DNA from 4 places in the Streptomyces sp. NPDC018610 genome. Region 4 is predicted to be linked to each of the others. Evidence: riboswitches for the same ligand, from Rfam matches in the RefSeq annotation. Region 4 holds a riboswitch; each other region holds the start of a gene.

Region 1 (3,525 bases), on a different contig from region 4:
GGTGAGCGGCTCGGGGAAGCCGCCGGTCCACATGGTGGCGACCTCCAGCGCGTCGATCCAGTCGCGGTACTCGTCGCGCCCCGGCGTGCGGAAGGGGTCCGGCTGGCGGTAGAGGTCGAGGCTGGGCAGCTCGGTCAGGCCCAGGCGGTCGCCGGGGGCGCCGTCGAGGACGTCGAGCACGGGGTAGGGCTGGGCCCCGATGACCTCCACCCGGTGGCCGAGGCGGGCCAGCTCCCGGGAGAGGTGACGGACGTAGACGCCCTGGCCGCCGCAGAACGGGTTTCCCTTGTAGGTGAGGAGCGCGATCCTGAGCGGTCGCTCGCCGTCGGCGGCGACGCCCTCCGGGGACCCCGCCTGACTGGCCTCAGCGGACACTCCGGGCCCCCTTCTGACTGCGCTGTCCCGCGAGACTACGTCGGGTCGTCGATCTAGAACAAGTTTCAGACTTGATCGTCCAGGAGGCTCCGAATCTACCGGCAGGTAGCCTCGCCGCAAGGCGGTGGATCGGGTGATTCACGCCACGGCCGCGGCCCTGGCATGCTGTCTGGTCGCACGCCCTCACCGACTGTCACGGAACGGGACCCATGCCTGCGGAAACCCGCGCCACGCGCGCTCACTCGGCGCCCCTCAGCGAGCGGCAGGAGGCCCGCCGGCGCCGCATCCTGGACGCGAGCGCCGAGCTGGCCTGCCGGGGCGGCTTCGAGGCGGTGCAGATGCGCGAGGTGGCGGAGTCCTCGCAGGTCGCGCTCGGCACGCTCTACCGGTACTTCCCCTCGAAGGTGCACCTGCTGGTGGCCACGATGCACGACCAGCTGGGGCGGATGCACGGCACGCTGCGCGAGAAGCCGCCGGCCGGCGCGAGTGCCGCCGAACGGGTGACGGAGACCCTGATCCGCACCTTCCGCGCCCTCCAGCGCGAACCCCGGCTCGCCGACGCGATGGTCCGCGCCCTGACCTTCGCGGACAGCGGCGTCGCCACCGAGGTGGAGCGGGTCCTGTGCCGGACCACGGCGATCATCCTGGAGGCGATGGGCCGCGAGGAGCCCACCGGCGAACAGCTCTCCGCGGTCCGCGTGATCGAGCACACCTGGCACTCGGCCCTGATCACCTGGCTCGCCGGCCGCGCCTCGGCCGCCCAGGTCGAGACGGACATAGCGACGGCGTGCCGGCTGATCGGCCTGACGGAACCGGGGCCGGAGCCGGACTCCGGGTCGAGGACACCGGCGGGGCAGGCACGGTCCGGGTCCTCGCCGGGCACGGCCACCAGCGCGGCCGCGGACGCGGCCACCCATGCGGGTCCAGTGGCGCCCAGGGCATGAGAAAACCTACGAGACGGGTTCCCTTCGCCGGCATTGTCCGGATCAGGTACTTGGGGGTCGCCGTCCTGCCCAGTCCTTGCGGCTTTCCGGCCTCTCAGCCCGACCGTCGACGTCGGCCCCGGCGGATGCCTCAGCGTCTCGCCAAAGTCGGCTACTCCGGTCGAACTCCCTCACTCGCCTCGTAGGCCACTTCCAGAATAGCCCTCCCGAACCGGTACGCAACCCCACAGAACCAGGAAAATCGGTCGATCGACGGAGCCGTGGCCGCCCCTCGGGGGCCTTACCACGGGCCGGTAGAGTGGCGGCGTCGTCATCACAGCCGTACAGGGGAAGCCGGTGCGAATCCGGCGCTGACCCGCAACCGTGAGCCGCTCCCGACGCGGCGAGCCGGACTGCCTCGTACGCGTGACCGGCTCACGTGCGCCGGCGCCCGCCGCCGCACGGCACCGTCGAGGTATACGGAGCCCGAGCCGCGGGGGTGCCCCGTGCTGCCAGGCTCCCCACAGGGAGAGGCATCCGCCGATCATGAACATCTGCCGCTGCGCCGCGGCCCTGGCCGCCGTCGCCGTGATCGGCATACCGACGCCCGCCTTCGCCGCCGGTTCGCCGTCCTCCTCCCCCTCCAGGCCGGCCGCCCTGCCCTCCGGGCTCTACGGCAGCACCGACCCCGAGTACGACGGCGTCTGGCGCCAGTCCCTCGCCCTGCTCGCCCAGCACACGGCCGGTGTGCGGCCCGCCGCGCGGGCGGTGGACTGGCTGACCGGACAGCAGTGCGCGAACGGCGCGTTCGCCGCCTTCCGCGCCGAGCCGGCCCGCGCCTGCGACGCCAAGGTGATGGTCGACACCAACAGCACGGCCGCCGCCGTCCAGGCCCTCGCCGCGCTCGGCGGCCACGACGCCGCCACCGGCAAGGCCCTCGCCTGGCTGAAGTCCGCGCAGAACAAGGACGGCGGCTGGGGCTACACGCCCGGCGGGCCCAGCGACACCAACTCCACCTCGGTCGTCATCGGCGCGCTCAGCGCCGTCGGCGAGAAGCCCGCCACCGTCCTGAAGGACGGCAAGTCCCCTTACGACGCGCTGCTCGGCCTCGCCCTGCCGTGCTCGGGTGACGGCGCGGGCGCGTTCGCCTACCAGCCGGACAAGAAGGGCGAGCTGGCCGCCAACGCGGACGCGACGGCCGCCGGTGTCGTCGCCGCCCTCGGCCAGGGCTTGGCGGCCACCGCGGGCAAGGGCACGGGCGAGGCCGCCCGGTGCGCCGGCTCCGGCAAGCCGACCGCCGCGCAGGCCGCCGCCAACGGCGCCGCCTACCTCGCGCACGCCGTCGCCGAGCACGGCTACCTCACCTCCGTCCTGCCCGGCGCCACCGCCCAGCCGGACTACGGCAACACCGCCGACGCCGTCGTCGCCCTGTCCGCGCAGGGCGGGGCCGCGCGGGCGAGGAAGCCGCTGGAGTGGCTGGAGAAGCACTCCGAGGCGTGGGCCAGGCAGGGCGGACCCGCCGCCTACGCCCAGCTCGTCCTCGCCGCCCACGCCACCGGCACCGACCCGCGCGACTTCGGCGGCCTGGACCTGGTGAAGGCGCTCGACGCCACGGGCCCCGCGCCGCAGGCCACCGCCGCGCCCGAGGCCGCCGAGGACGGCACGCCGTCGAAGAGCGGCGACAACCACGCCGTGTGGTGGGCCGGGGGCGCCTTCCTCCTCGTCGTCATCGCCGTCGGATTCATGCTGACCCGGCGCGGGAACGCGCAGGGGCGCCGGCCGTGACCGGCCGCCCGCGCGCGCTGTCCGCACTGCCGGTCCTGCTCCTGGCCGCCGCCCTGCTGGTGGCGGCGGGCGCGGGGCCGGCGCAGGCCGTCGGCTACCGCTACTGGTCCTTCTGGGACCGCGACGGCGACCGGTGGACGTACGCCACCCAGGGCCCCTCGACGGCCCGCCCCTCGGACGGCGACGTGCAGGGCATGCGCTTCGCGGTGAGCGAGGACTCCCAGGACGCCGCCAAGCCGCGCGGCGCCGCCGACTTCGCCGCCATCTGCGCCGGCACCGAGGCCCGGCACGGCCTGAAGCGGGTGGCCCTCGTCCTCGACTTCGGCACGCGGGCCGACGCCCCGTCCGGCGAGACGCCGCCCGCCCCGCGCACCGCCTGCGCCCGCGTGCCCTCCGACGCCACCACGGCGGAAGCCCTGGCGGCGGTCGCCAAGCCCCTGCG
Region 2 (3,525 bases), on a different contig from region 4:
AGTGGTGTGCGCGGCAGGTCCCACGGTGCGTGAGGACAGCCCCGAAGCAGCCCCCGGGTGAGGGGCTGCTCCACCACACGCCCGCCCGGCCCGGCAACGGCCGGGCCGGGCAGACGGCTGGGTCGGCTCAGGCGGGGGCGACCAGGCCGCGGTGCCGGCTTCGCCCTGAAGATCCTGTGGCGGGTGGCGCTGATCGTCCTGGTGGTGTGGCTGCTCGGCTTCGTGATGCGCTCCACCAACGCAGGCGGCGGCCGCGGCCGCTGGTACCGATGGTGACCTGACATCGAACACATCCCCCCGGTAGGGCCCAGTCGGCAACGGCTGGGCCCTGTCGGCTTGTCCGACGAATGGCCGGCGGCCGCATCGGGCGAACGCGTCCGGAAGGGATTTCGGGGTAGGTGTGGTGCAGTCGGGGGCGGGGCGGACACGCGCGCCAGGAACCCGCGCAGCCTCCATGTCGCGTTCCGCCCCCGACCTCACTCGAACCGGGACGCCCGCGGTGAGGGCGCGCCGACACGCACGGGATGCCGAACCCGACGAAGCGACAGGCGAGGAAGGCGGCCATGGGTTCGCGGTTTAAGTCGCCCAGGAACACTGGTCTGATGTCGCTGAAGGCGGCACGCCCTGAGAGGACCTGGGTGCCGCGAGATCCCTCAGCTCGCCGAAGCGGCGCGATGCCGACGGCGTGGAGGCGAGCACCGGCTGAGCTCCTCGGGCGGTCAGATTGCCCGGCCAAGTGGCTTGCAGCGTTCCAGCAGGTCGGAAGTGATCGGGTCGACGATCCGGTAGCGCACCACACGTCCCTCCTTCTCGCCCGCCACGACACCGGCGGCGCGCAGCAGGCGCAGGGCCTGGGAGACGGCGGGATCGTTCATGCCGGTCGCGATCGCGAGGTCCGACACCGCGAGCGGGCCGGTTCGGTGCAGAGCCATGAGCAGGGCGAGGCGTCCGGGGTCGGAGAGCAGGGAGAACCGCTCGGCCCAGGCGTGGACGTGGCCGGGCTCACCGATGGCGGCGATGGCGTCGCAGACCCGATGGCCGTCGATGCTGCGTCGGCCGGCGCGCTCTGAAGGGACCAGGTGCATGGGGCCATCTTCGCAGGCGGACGATTGTGATCTTGCGCACCTGCACGGCTGCGCAGCTATGCAGCAATGAGCGGAGCCTCCTATCGTGTCCGGGCCGTGGTGCTCGGGAAGACCGGTGACGGTCCCTCGCTGGTGCAGGGATCCAGACCGGAGCGGCCCTCGCCACTGTGATCGGGGAGTTTCCGTCCCAGCAGCGCACGGTCACTGTCCGCCGCCCGGCGGATGGGAAGACCGGGACGGACACGCGCGCACCCGTAAGCCAGGAGACCGGCCACGGCACTTCACGAAGTGATCCACGAGGTGCTGGAGCGTGACCGCATGACCCTGCCCACCGGGCCGACCCCTTTCCGCTGGCGGCGTGAGGACACCGTCCGAACCGCCGGACTCCTGACGGTGATCGCCGCGCTGCACGTCGTGGCGTTCGGCGTCCTGTTCCTGCTCGTCGTGCCGGGGCACTACGAGACAGGTTCCAAGGCGTTCGGGATCGGCCTCGGCGTGACCGCCTACACGCTGGGCATGCGACACGCTTTCGACGCCGACCACATCGCCGCCATCGACAACACCACCCGCAAACTGATGGCCGACGGCAAGCGGCCGATCTCGGTCGGCTTCTGGTTCGCCCTCGGCCACTCCAGCGTAGTGATCGCCATGGCCGCCCTGGTCGCCGGAGGCGCGCACGTCGCCGGCACCCTGCTCGACAACGACTCCCGCACCCACCAGACGCTCGGCGTGGTCGGCACGACCGTCTCCGGGACCTTCCTCTACCTCATCGCGGCGCTCAACCTCGTCGCGCTCGCCGGCATCCTGCGGGTCTTTCGGGCGATGCGATCGGGTACGTATGACGAGGACGCCCTCGAACAGCACCTGGACTCCCGGGGCTTCATGAACCGTGTCCTGGGCCGTTTCACCAAGTCGATCACGCGCCCCGGGCAGATGTACCCGCTGGGCTTCCTGTTCGGCCTCGGCTTCGACACCGCCACCGAGGTCACCCTGATGGTGATGGCGGGCAGCGGTGCCGCGGCCGGACTGCCGTGGTACGCGATCCTGTGCCTGCCGCTGCTGTTCGCCGCGGGCATGAGCCTGTTCGACACGCTGGACGGCACCTTCATGAACTTCGCCTACCAGTGGGCGTTCTCCAACCCGGTGCGCAAGGTGTTCTACAACCTCACCATCACCGGCCTGTCCATCGCGGTTGCCTTCCTGATCGGGACCATCGAACTGGTCGGGGTGCTGCACGAGAAGCTCGATCTGAGCGATGCGGTGACCGGCTGGATCGCCGACCTGGACCTGGACAACGTCGGGTACATCATCGTCGGCCTGTTCGTGGTCGTGTGGGCGGCCGCGCTGGGGTACTGGCGACTGGCCAAGGTGGAGCAGAAGTGGGCCGCCCGTCTCGCCGACGGCGGCTGACGACCGGCGGGGTGTGATCCCGGGGAACGGGCCGCGGCGGATGACGCAGAAGCGGGCGATTCCGATCCGTGGCCGCCCGGTCGTTCCACCAGCCGTGCACCACAGCCCGGAGGCGGACACGAGCTGCGACCGATCACCCGTCTGTGCCCGGAGTCGTAGGCTGAGACCGCCGTCTTGTGCAGAGCCGTGCAGCGGCTGCTGAAGGCGCGCCGTCAGCCGGTGAGGCTCACCGCTTCCACGCCGGCGAAATGGCGCAGGTGAGCGTGTGGCCGCAACCCTCGCAGTAGCACCGCGGTGGGCTATCCGTCATCACGGACACCTGCATAGGGGCGTCTGGCCGCTGCTGGAGCGGAGCCATCGCCGGCCGATGCCGCCGCCGGGCACCGCCGGCGGCAGCATCGGCCGGCGACGGTCCACCGGGCCACGGGCCGCCGCCCCCACCCTGGTCCTCAGTCCCGCTGCCTGACCCGGCCGACGCCCCACCGGCGCGGCCCGGCATCGCGACTGCCGGGGCCCGGGCCCTTGTGTGCCCGTGCGTTCCGGTGGCGACGAGCGTTTCGAAGGGACTACCTGGAACGGGTTGTGTCGGTGGCCTGGGTGAGCTGGGCGTCATGAGCGGGGCCGGACACAGTGTCCTGTGTCCGGCCCGGCTGCTTTTTCCGTGATCTGCTCGGTGCCCGGTTCGGTCAGTTGGGCAGGCGGTCCAAAAGCCAGCTGCAGAGTTCCTCGGTGACCTTGGTGTGGCGTTCGTTCTGCGTCGCGCAGAGGTAGTCGTCGACCCGCGCCTCGTCCGGGTCGAGGGAGTCGATGTCCGTGTACAGGTCTTCGTGGGTGTCAAGGCCGCAGAGGGCGACCGCGCTGACGGCCGGGACGAAGCAGTGGTCCTTGACCGGGTTGTCGACGCCGAGACCGATGACCTTGTTGAGGGCGTCGGCGAGGATCTGGAAGCTTTCGAGGGTGCCGCCGGGGGCGCCGTCGATGTCCGGGAGGTCCTCGATGAACACGTCGTTCTTCTGCTGTGTGACGACGC
Region 3 (3,525 bases), on a different contig from region 4:
GCGCGCGCCGGCGCTGATCGCGTTCGTGAAGGACGCGCTCATCTACATCGTCATCGCGGTCGCGATCATCTACATCCCGATCAAGCTGGGCGGGTTCGACGACATCTTCGCGAAGGCCGCCGACGCCTTCAGCCAGACCAACCCCGCCACCGGGAAGCCGCGCGGCGCCGTCGTACCGGGAGAGGCGAGCCAGTGGACGTACGCCACGCTGGCCCTGGGCTCCGCGCTCGCGCTGTTCATGTACCCGCACTCGATCACCGCGACGCTCTCCTCGAAGAGCCGTGAGGTGATCCGCCGCAACACCACGATCCTGCCGCTGTACTCGCTGATGCTGGGCCTGCTCGCGCTGCTGGGCTTCATGGCGATCGCGGCGGGCGTCAAGGTCCAGAACGGCCAGCTGGCCATTCCGCAGCTGTTCGAGGACATGTTCCCGGACTGGTTCACGGGCATCGCCTTCGCGGCCATCGGCATCGGCGCGCTGGTGCCGGCGGCCATCATGTCGATCGCGGCGGCGAACCTTTTCACCCGCAACATCTACAAGGACTTCATCAAGCCGGACGCGACGGCCAAGGAGGAGACCCGGGTCTCCAAGATCGTCTCGCTGCTGGTGAAGGTCGGCGCGCTGGTCTTCGTCCTGACCATGGACAAGACGGTCGCCATCAACTTCCAGCTGCTGGGCGGGATCTGGATCCTGCAGACCTTCCCGGCCCTGGTGGGCGGCCTGTTCACCCGCTGGTTCCACCGCTGGGCGCTGCTGGCCGGCTGGGCGGTCGGCATGGTCTACGGCACCCTCGCGGCCTACGGTGTCGCCTCGCCCACGCAGAAGCACTTCGGCGGCTCGGCCAAGGAGATCCCGGGCATCGGCGAGATCGGCTACATCGGCATGACGGCGTTCGTGCTCAACGTGGTCGTCGCGGTGGTCCTGACCTTCGTCCTCAGGGCGCTGAAGGCGCCCGAGGGCGTCGACGAGACCAGCCCCGAGGACTACACGAAGGACGCGGGCGACGCCGGGGTCGCGGTGGAGCTGCCGCCGGCCACGGCCGGCAGCGCCCACTGATCCCGGCGGACAGCCGACGGGCCGCCGGAGGGCTCTCCGGCGGCCCGTCGCCGTACCGGGGCGGCCCGGAGTCCGGCGGCGCGCCGCCGCCCCCGCACAGCGGGGTCCAGGCCCGTCCCAGGGGCGGGCCGGCGGGCTTCGGGGAGGCCCGCGGGCGCCTCTCCCCGCTCACCCTCGCGTTGCCCCTCTGACACGCTGCGCAGTCACCACGACACAACATATGGGGGTGGCTTCACCACCCGGCACAAGATGTATGCTCGTCCTCGCTGTCGCCGCAGGGGAATCCGGTGCGAATCCGGAACTGTCCCGCAACGGTGTACACGTACACATGTGCCCTGATCGCCGTGTACGTGCGTCAGTCCGAGGACCTGCCGACAGCGCACCCGGCCGTCCGGTCCGGGTGCCGACGTCCGGGCCTCGTGGAATGGGCCGGTGGACGCGACGCCGCGTGCGCTCGTGTGCTGCCGCATGCCCTCGACGAGGCCTCGTGCCGAGCGAGGGAGAGCCCCAAGTGACCATCGCGCCTGCGGATCCGGCTTCAGTCGAGGACCGCTTGGAGACCGACGGTCCCGGTGCCGCGCTGCTGCGGACCCTGACCGAGCTGACCACCGACCTCCCCGACGCCGACCCCGGCCGGGTCGCCGCCGCCGCGCTGCGCGGCCGCTCCGCGCACGCCGACGAGGCCGAGTTGCGCGAGCTGGCCACCGAGGCGTCCGCCGGGCTCATCTCCGAGGACCCCGCCTACTCCCGGCTGGCGGCCAGGCTGCTGACCCTCACCATCCGCGCCGAGGCCGGCTCGCAGGGCGTCACCCGCTTCACCGAGTCCGTCGCCGTGGGCCACCGCGAGGGGCTGATCGCCGACCGGACCGCGGACTTCGTGCGTCGGCACGCCGAGCGTCTCGACGCGCTGGCCGACCCGGCCGCCGACGACCGCTTCGGCTACTTCGGCCTGCGCACCCTGCACAGCCGCTACCTCCTGCGGCACCCGATCACCCGCAAGGTGATCGAGACGCCCCAGCACTTCATGCTGCGGGTGGCGAGCGGCCTCGCCGAGGACGACACCGCCCGCTCCGTGGACGAGGTCGCGGCGCTCTACGGGCTCATGAGCCGCCTCGACTACCTGCCCTCCTCCCCCACGCTCTTCAACTCCGGCACCCGGCACCCCCAGATGTCCTCCTGCTACCTGCTCGACTCCCCGCAGGACGAGCTGGACAGCATCTACGACCGCTACCACCAGGTGGCCCGCCTGTCCAAGCACGCCGGCGGCATCGGCATCGCCTACTCCCGCGTGCGCTCGCGCGGTTCGCTGATCCGCGGCACCAACGGCCACTCCAACGGCATCGTGCCGTTCCTGAAGACCCTGGACGCCTCGGTGGCCGCGGTGAACCAGGGCGGCCGGCGCAAGGGCGCCGCGGCGGTCTACCTGGAGACCTGGCACTCGGACATCGAGGAGTTCCTGGAGCTGCGGGACAACACCGGCGAGGACGCCCGCCGCACCCACAACCTCAACCTGGCGCACTGGGTCCCGGACGAGTTCATGCGCCGGGTGAACGCGGACGCGCCGTGGTCGCTGTTCTCCCCCGCGGACGTGCCCGAGCTGGTGGACCTGTGGGGCGCGGAGTTCGACGCCGCCTACCGCGCCGCCGAGGCGAGGGGCCTGGCCCGCAAGACCATGCCGGCCCGCGAGCTGTACGGCCGCATGATGCGCACCCTCGCGCAGACCGGCAACGGCTGGATGACCTTCAAGGACGCCGCCAACCGCACCGCCAACCAGACGGCCGAGCCGGGCCACGTCATTCACTCCTCGAACCTGTGCACGGAGATCCTGGAGGTCACCGACGACGGCGAGACCGCGGTGTGCAACCTGGGATCGGTCAACCTCGGCGCGTTCGTGACCGGCGGGGAGATCGACTGGGACCGGCTGGACGAGACCGTCCGCACCGCCGTGACCTTCCTGGACCGCGTGGTCGACATCAACTTCTACCCGACCGGGCAGGCGGGCCGCTCCAACGCCCGCTGGCGGCCGGTGGGCCTCGGCGCGATGGGTCTGCAGGACGTCTTCTTCAAGCTGCGCGTGCCCTTCGACTCCGCCGAGGCGAAGGCCCTGTCCACCCGTATCGCGGAGCGGATCATGCTCGCCGCCTACGAGGCGTCCACCGACCTCGCCGAGCGGCACGGGCCGCTGCCGGCCTGGGAGAAGACCCGCACCGCCCGGGGCGTGCTGCACCCCGACCACTACGACGTCTCCCTCACCTGGCCCGAGCGGTGGGCGGCGCTGCGTGAGCGGATCGCGTCCGTCGGCATGCGCAACTCGCTGCTGCTGGCGATCGCGCCGACCGCCACCATCGCCTCGATCGCCGGCGTCTACGAGTGCATCGAGCCGCAGGTCTCCAACCTGTTCAAGCGCGAGACGCTCTCCGGCGAGTTCCTCCAGGTCAACTCCTACCTGGTCGACGACCTGAAGGAGC
Region 4 (3,525 bases):
TCCCTCCCGATCATGCGGCTCGGCATGGCCACGAGCCGCGCGGACCGGGTCGTGGGACTGCACTTCTTCAACCCTGTCCCCGTGCTGCCACTGGTGGAGGTGGTGACATCGCTGCATACATCGGCCGACACGACCGCCATCGTCGAGGACTTCGCGGCCCGCGTGCTCGGCAAGTCCGTCATCCGTTCCCGGGACCGGGCCGGGTTCGTCGTCAACGCGCTGCTCATCCCCTATCTCTTGTCGGCGATCCGCATGGCGGAGTCCGGCTTCGCCACTGCCGCCGACATCGACACCGGCATGGAGCTGGGCTGCGCTCACCCGATGGGCCCGCTGAGGCTGGCGGACCTGATCGGCCTGGACACCGTCGCCTTGATCGCCGAGTCGCTGTACGCCGAGTTCCGGGAGCCGCTCTACGCGCCTCCGCCGCTGCTCCAACGGATGGTGGAGGCGGGACTGCTCGGCAGGAAGACCGGCCGGGGGTTCCACTGCTACAACCGGGTCTGAGGGCCTCCTACGACGCGGGGGCTGAGGAGCTCGTGCCGCCACAGGTGTGAGGGTCCCCGCGCGGAGTGACAGGGGAAGGGCGGGAAGCGCGTGTGCAGCAGGCTTCCCGCCCTGTGGACCGTACGGCGCGATGTGGGCCGCCTCACCGTCCAGATGACGGACGTGCTGCTCTCTTCTCTGACGGTGACCCCGTAGGCTGGCCGGTGCAGCTGGTTCGCCCCGTCCGCCAGGCGGGATGCGTCGTAAGAGGGAACCCGGTGGGAATCCGGGACTGCCCCGCAGCGGTGAGCGGGAACGACCGCCGTCATACGCACTGGGCCCGGCAGGGCTTGGGAAGCGACGGCCAGTAGGTGTCTCGTACGACTTCGTACGACGAGACGCGCCCGCGAGTCCGAAGACCTGCCAACTGCCCGTGTGCGAACCACTCGTGCGCGGACATCCCGGTGACCTCGAGGGCGGGTCGGCGACCGTACCAGGCGGAGGACCGCGCTGTGCCGCGCGGGCTCGTACCCGTCCGGTTCCGTCACCCCTTCGCGCTCTCGTCCCGTCCCCGGGATCTCAGGGATTCATCTCGCGAAGGAGATCTCCGTGACCACCAAGCCCGCAGCCGCGGCAGCACGCGCCACCGTGTACGGCTACCCCCGCCAGGGACAGAGCCGGGAACTGAAGAAGGCGATCGAGGGCTACTGGAAGGGCCGCATCACCGCCGACGCCCTCCACGCCACCGCCGCCGACCTGCGCCGTACGAACTGGCAGCAGCTCGCCGAGGCCGGCATCGACGAGGTGCCCACGGGCGACTTCTCGTACTACGACCATGTCCTGGACACCACCGTCATGGTCGGCGCCATCCCCGCCCGCCACCGGGAGGCCGTGGACGCCGATCCGCTCGGCGGGTACTTCGCGATGGCCCGCGGCACCCAGGACGTCGCGCCGCTGGAGATGACCAAGTGGTTCGACACCAACTACCACTACCTGGTACCAGAACTGGGTCCGGACACGGTCTTCGCCGCCGACGCGGCCAAGCAGGTCGCCGAGCTGAAGGAGGCCCTGACCCTGGGCCTCACCGCCCGACCCGTGCTGGTGGGCCCGGTCACCTACCTCCTGCTGGCCAAGCCCGCACCCGGTGCCCCGAGCGACTTCGAGCCGCTCACCCTGCTGGACCGCCTGCTGCCGGTGTACGCCGAAGTCCTCGCCGACCTGCGGGCCGCGGGCGCGGAGTGGGTCCAGCTGGACGAGCCCGCCCTCGTCCAGGACCGCACACCGGCCGAACTCAACGCAGTCACCCGCGCCTACCGCGACCTCGGCGCCCTCACCGACCGGCCCAAGCTCCTCGTAGCGTCCTACTTCGACCGGCTCGGCGAGGCCCTCCCGGTACTCGCCAAAGCCCCGGTCGAGGGCCTGGCCCTGGACTTCACCGAGGCCGCCTCCGCCAACCTGGACGACCTCGCCGCCGTCGGCGGCCTGCCCGGCAAACGCCTGGTCGCCGGAGTCGTCAACGGCCGCAACATCTGGGCCAACGACCTGGCCAGGTCCCTCTCCACCCTGGGCACCCTGCTCGGACTGGCGGACCGCGTCGACGTGGCCGCCTCCTGCTCCCTGCTGCACGTCCCGCTCGACGCCACCGCGGAACGGGACATCGAGCCGCAGATCCTGCGCTGGCTCGCCTTCGCCCGGCAGAAGACGCGCGAGGTCGTCACCCTCGCCAAGGGCCTCGCCCAGGGCACCGACACGATCACCGCCGAACTGGCCGCCAACCGTGCCGACCTCGCCTCCCGGGCAGGCTCGCGCATCACCCACGACCCGGCCGTGCGCTCCCGCGCCGCCGCGGTCACCGACGCCGACGCCCGCCGCTCCCAGCCCTACGCCGAACGCTGCGCGGCCCAGCGCGCCCACCTCCGCCTGCCCCTCCTGCCGACCACGACCATCGGGTCCTTCCCGCAGACCGGCGAACTGCGCGCGGCACGCGCCGACCTGCGCGCCGGCCGCATCGACACGGTCGGCTACGAGGAACGGATCAAGGCGGAGATCGAGGAGGTGATCACCTTCCAGGAGAAGACCGGCCTGGACGTCCTGGTGCACGGCGAGGCCGAGCGCAACGACATGGTCCAGTACTTCGCCGAGCAGCTCACCGGCTACCTCGCCACCCAGCACGGCTGGGTCCAGTCCTACGGCACCCGCTACGTCCGCCCGCCGATCCTGGCCGGTGACATCTCCCGCCCCGAGCCGATGACCGTCCGCTGGACGACGTACGCCCAGTCCCTCACCGACCGGCCGGTCAAGGGCATGCTCACCGGCCCGGTCACCATGCTCGCCTGGTCCTTCGTCCGCGACGACCAGCCCCTCGCCGACACCGCCCGCCAGGTCGCCCTCGCCCTGCGCGACGAAGTCAATGACCTGGAGGCGGATGGGACATCGGTGATCCAGGTGGATGAACCCGCACTACGTGAGACCCTCCCCCTGCGCGCCGCCGACCGGGCCGAGTACCTGGACTGGGCGACCGAAGCCTTCCGCCTCACCACCAGTGGGGTCCGCCCGGACACCCAGATCCACACCCACATGTGCTACGCCGAGTTCGGCGACATCGTCCAAGCGATCGACGACCTCGACGCCGACGTCATCAGCCTGGAGGCCGCCCGCTCCCACATGCAGGTCGCCCGCGAACTCGCCGCCCACAACTACCCCCGCGAGGCCGGCCCCGGTGTGTACGACATCCACTCGCCTCGCGTGCCGAGCCCCGAGGAGGTGGCGGACCTGCTGCGCACCGGTCTTCAGGCCATCCCCGCCGAACGGCTCTGGGTCAACCCCGACTGCGGTCTGAAGACCCGCGCCTGGCCCGAGACCCGCGCCTCCCTGGAGAACCTGGTCGCCGCCGCCCGCACCGTCCGCGCCGAACTATCTGCCTCGTAACCTGACCGGACACGGAACGAGGCCGGGGCGCCACGAGCGCCCCGGCCCTGCGCTCTCCGCCGGACAGCGCGCCGGCAGCCATGTATCCCTACTCGGCCGTCGGCACCGCCCGCT

The links. A riboswitch is a leader RNA that binds a small molecule or an ion and turns the genes downstream of it on or off. The one in region 4 is predicted to bind cobalamin.
Region 1: it holds a riboswitch for cobalamin, as region 4 does, so the genes downstream of both, ACH5A8_RS02550 (prenyltransferase/squalene oxidase repeat-containing protein) here and metE (5-methyltetrahydropteroyltriglutamate--homocysteine S-methyltransferase) in region 4, are expected to answer to the same signal.
Region 2: it holds a riboswitch for cobalamin, as region 4 does, so the genes downstream of both, ACH5A8_RS25655 (HoxN/HupN/NixA family nickel/cobalt transporter) here and metE (5-methyltetrahydropteroyltriglutamate--homocysteine S-methyltransferase) in region 4, are expected to answer to the same signal.
Region 3: it holds a riboswitch for cobalamin, as region 4 does, so the genes downstream of both, ACH5A8_RS27585 (ribonucleoside-diphosphate reductase subunit alpha) here and metE (5-methyltetrahydropteroyltriglutamate--homocysteine S-methyltransferase) in region 4, are expected to answer to the same signal.

The regions. Positions count from the first base shown of each region.
Region 1 covers NZ_JBISAL010000001.1:564,847-568,371, forward strand. Annotated here, with positions in the region: gene ACH5A8_RS02540 (glycosyltransferase family 4 protein) at 1-375, opposite strand, end outside; gene ACH5A8_RS02545 (TetR family transcriptional regulator) at 585-1,319, shown strand; TPP riboswitch at 1,322-1,501, opposite strand; cobalamin riboswitch at 1,602-1,734, shown strand; gene ACH5A8_RS02550 (prenyltransferase/squalene oxidase repeat-containing protein) at 1,845-3,083, shown strand; gene ACH5A8_RS02555 (SCO2322 family protein) at 3,080-3,525, shown strand, end outside.
Region 2 covers NZ_JBISAL010000010.1:240,570-244,094, reverse strand. Annotated here, with positions in the region: gene ACH5A8_RS25665 (hydrophobic protein) at 118-276, shown strand; gene ACH5A8_RS25660 (ArsR/SmtB family transcription factor) at 720-1,085, opposite strand; cobalamin riboswitch at 1,166-1,376, shown strand; gene ACH5A8_RS25655 (HoxN/HupN/NixA family nickel/cobalt transporter) at 1,404-2,495, shown strand; gene ACH5A8_RS25650 (esterase/lipase family protein) at 3,182-3,525, opposite strand, start outside.
Region 3 covers NZ_JBISAL010000011.1:252,392-255,916, reverse strand. Annotated here, with positions in the region: gene mctP (monocarboxylate uptake permease MctP) at 1-1,057, shown strand, start outside; cobalamin riboswitch at 1,294-1,448, shown strand; gene ACH5A8_RS27585 (ribonucleoside-diphosphate reductase subunit alpha) at 1,569-3,525, shown strand, end outside.
Region 4 covers NZ_JBISAL010000002.1:331,437-334,961, forward strand. Annotated here, with positions in the region: gene ACH5A8_RS06875 (3-hydroxybutyryl-CoA dehydrogenase) at 1-504, shown strand, start outside; cobalamin riboswitch at 698-926, shown strand; gene metE (5-methyltetrahydropteroyltriglutamate--homocysteine S-methyltransferase) at 1,093-3,411, shown strand; partial or broken gene ACH5A8_RS06885 (citrate/2-methylcitrate synthase) at 3,500-3,525, opposite strand, start outside.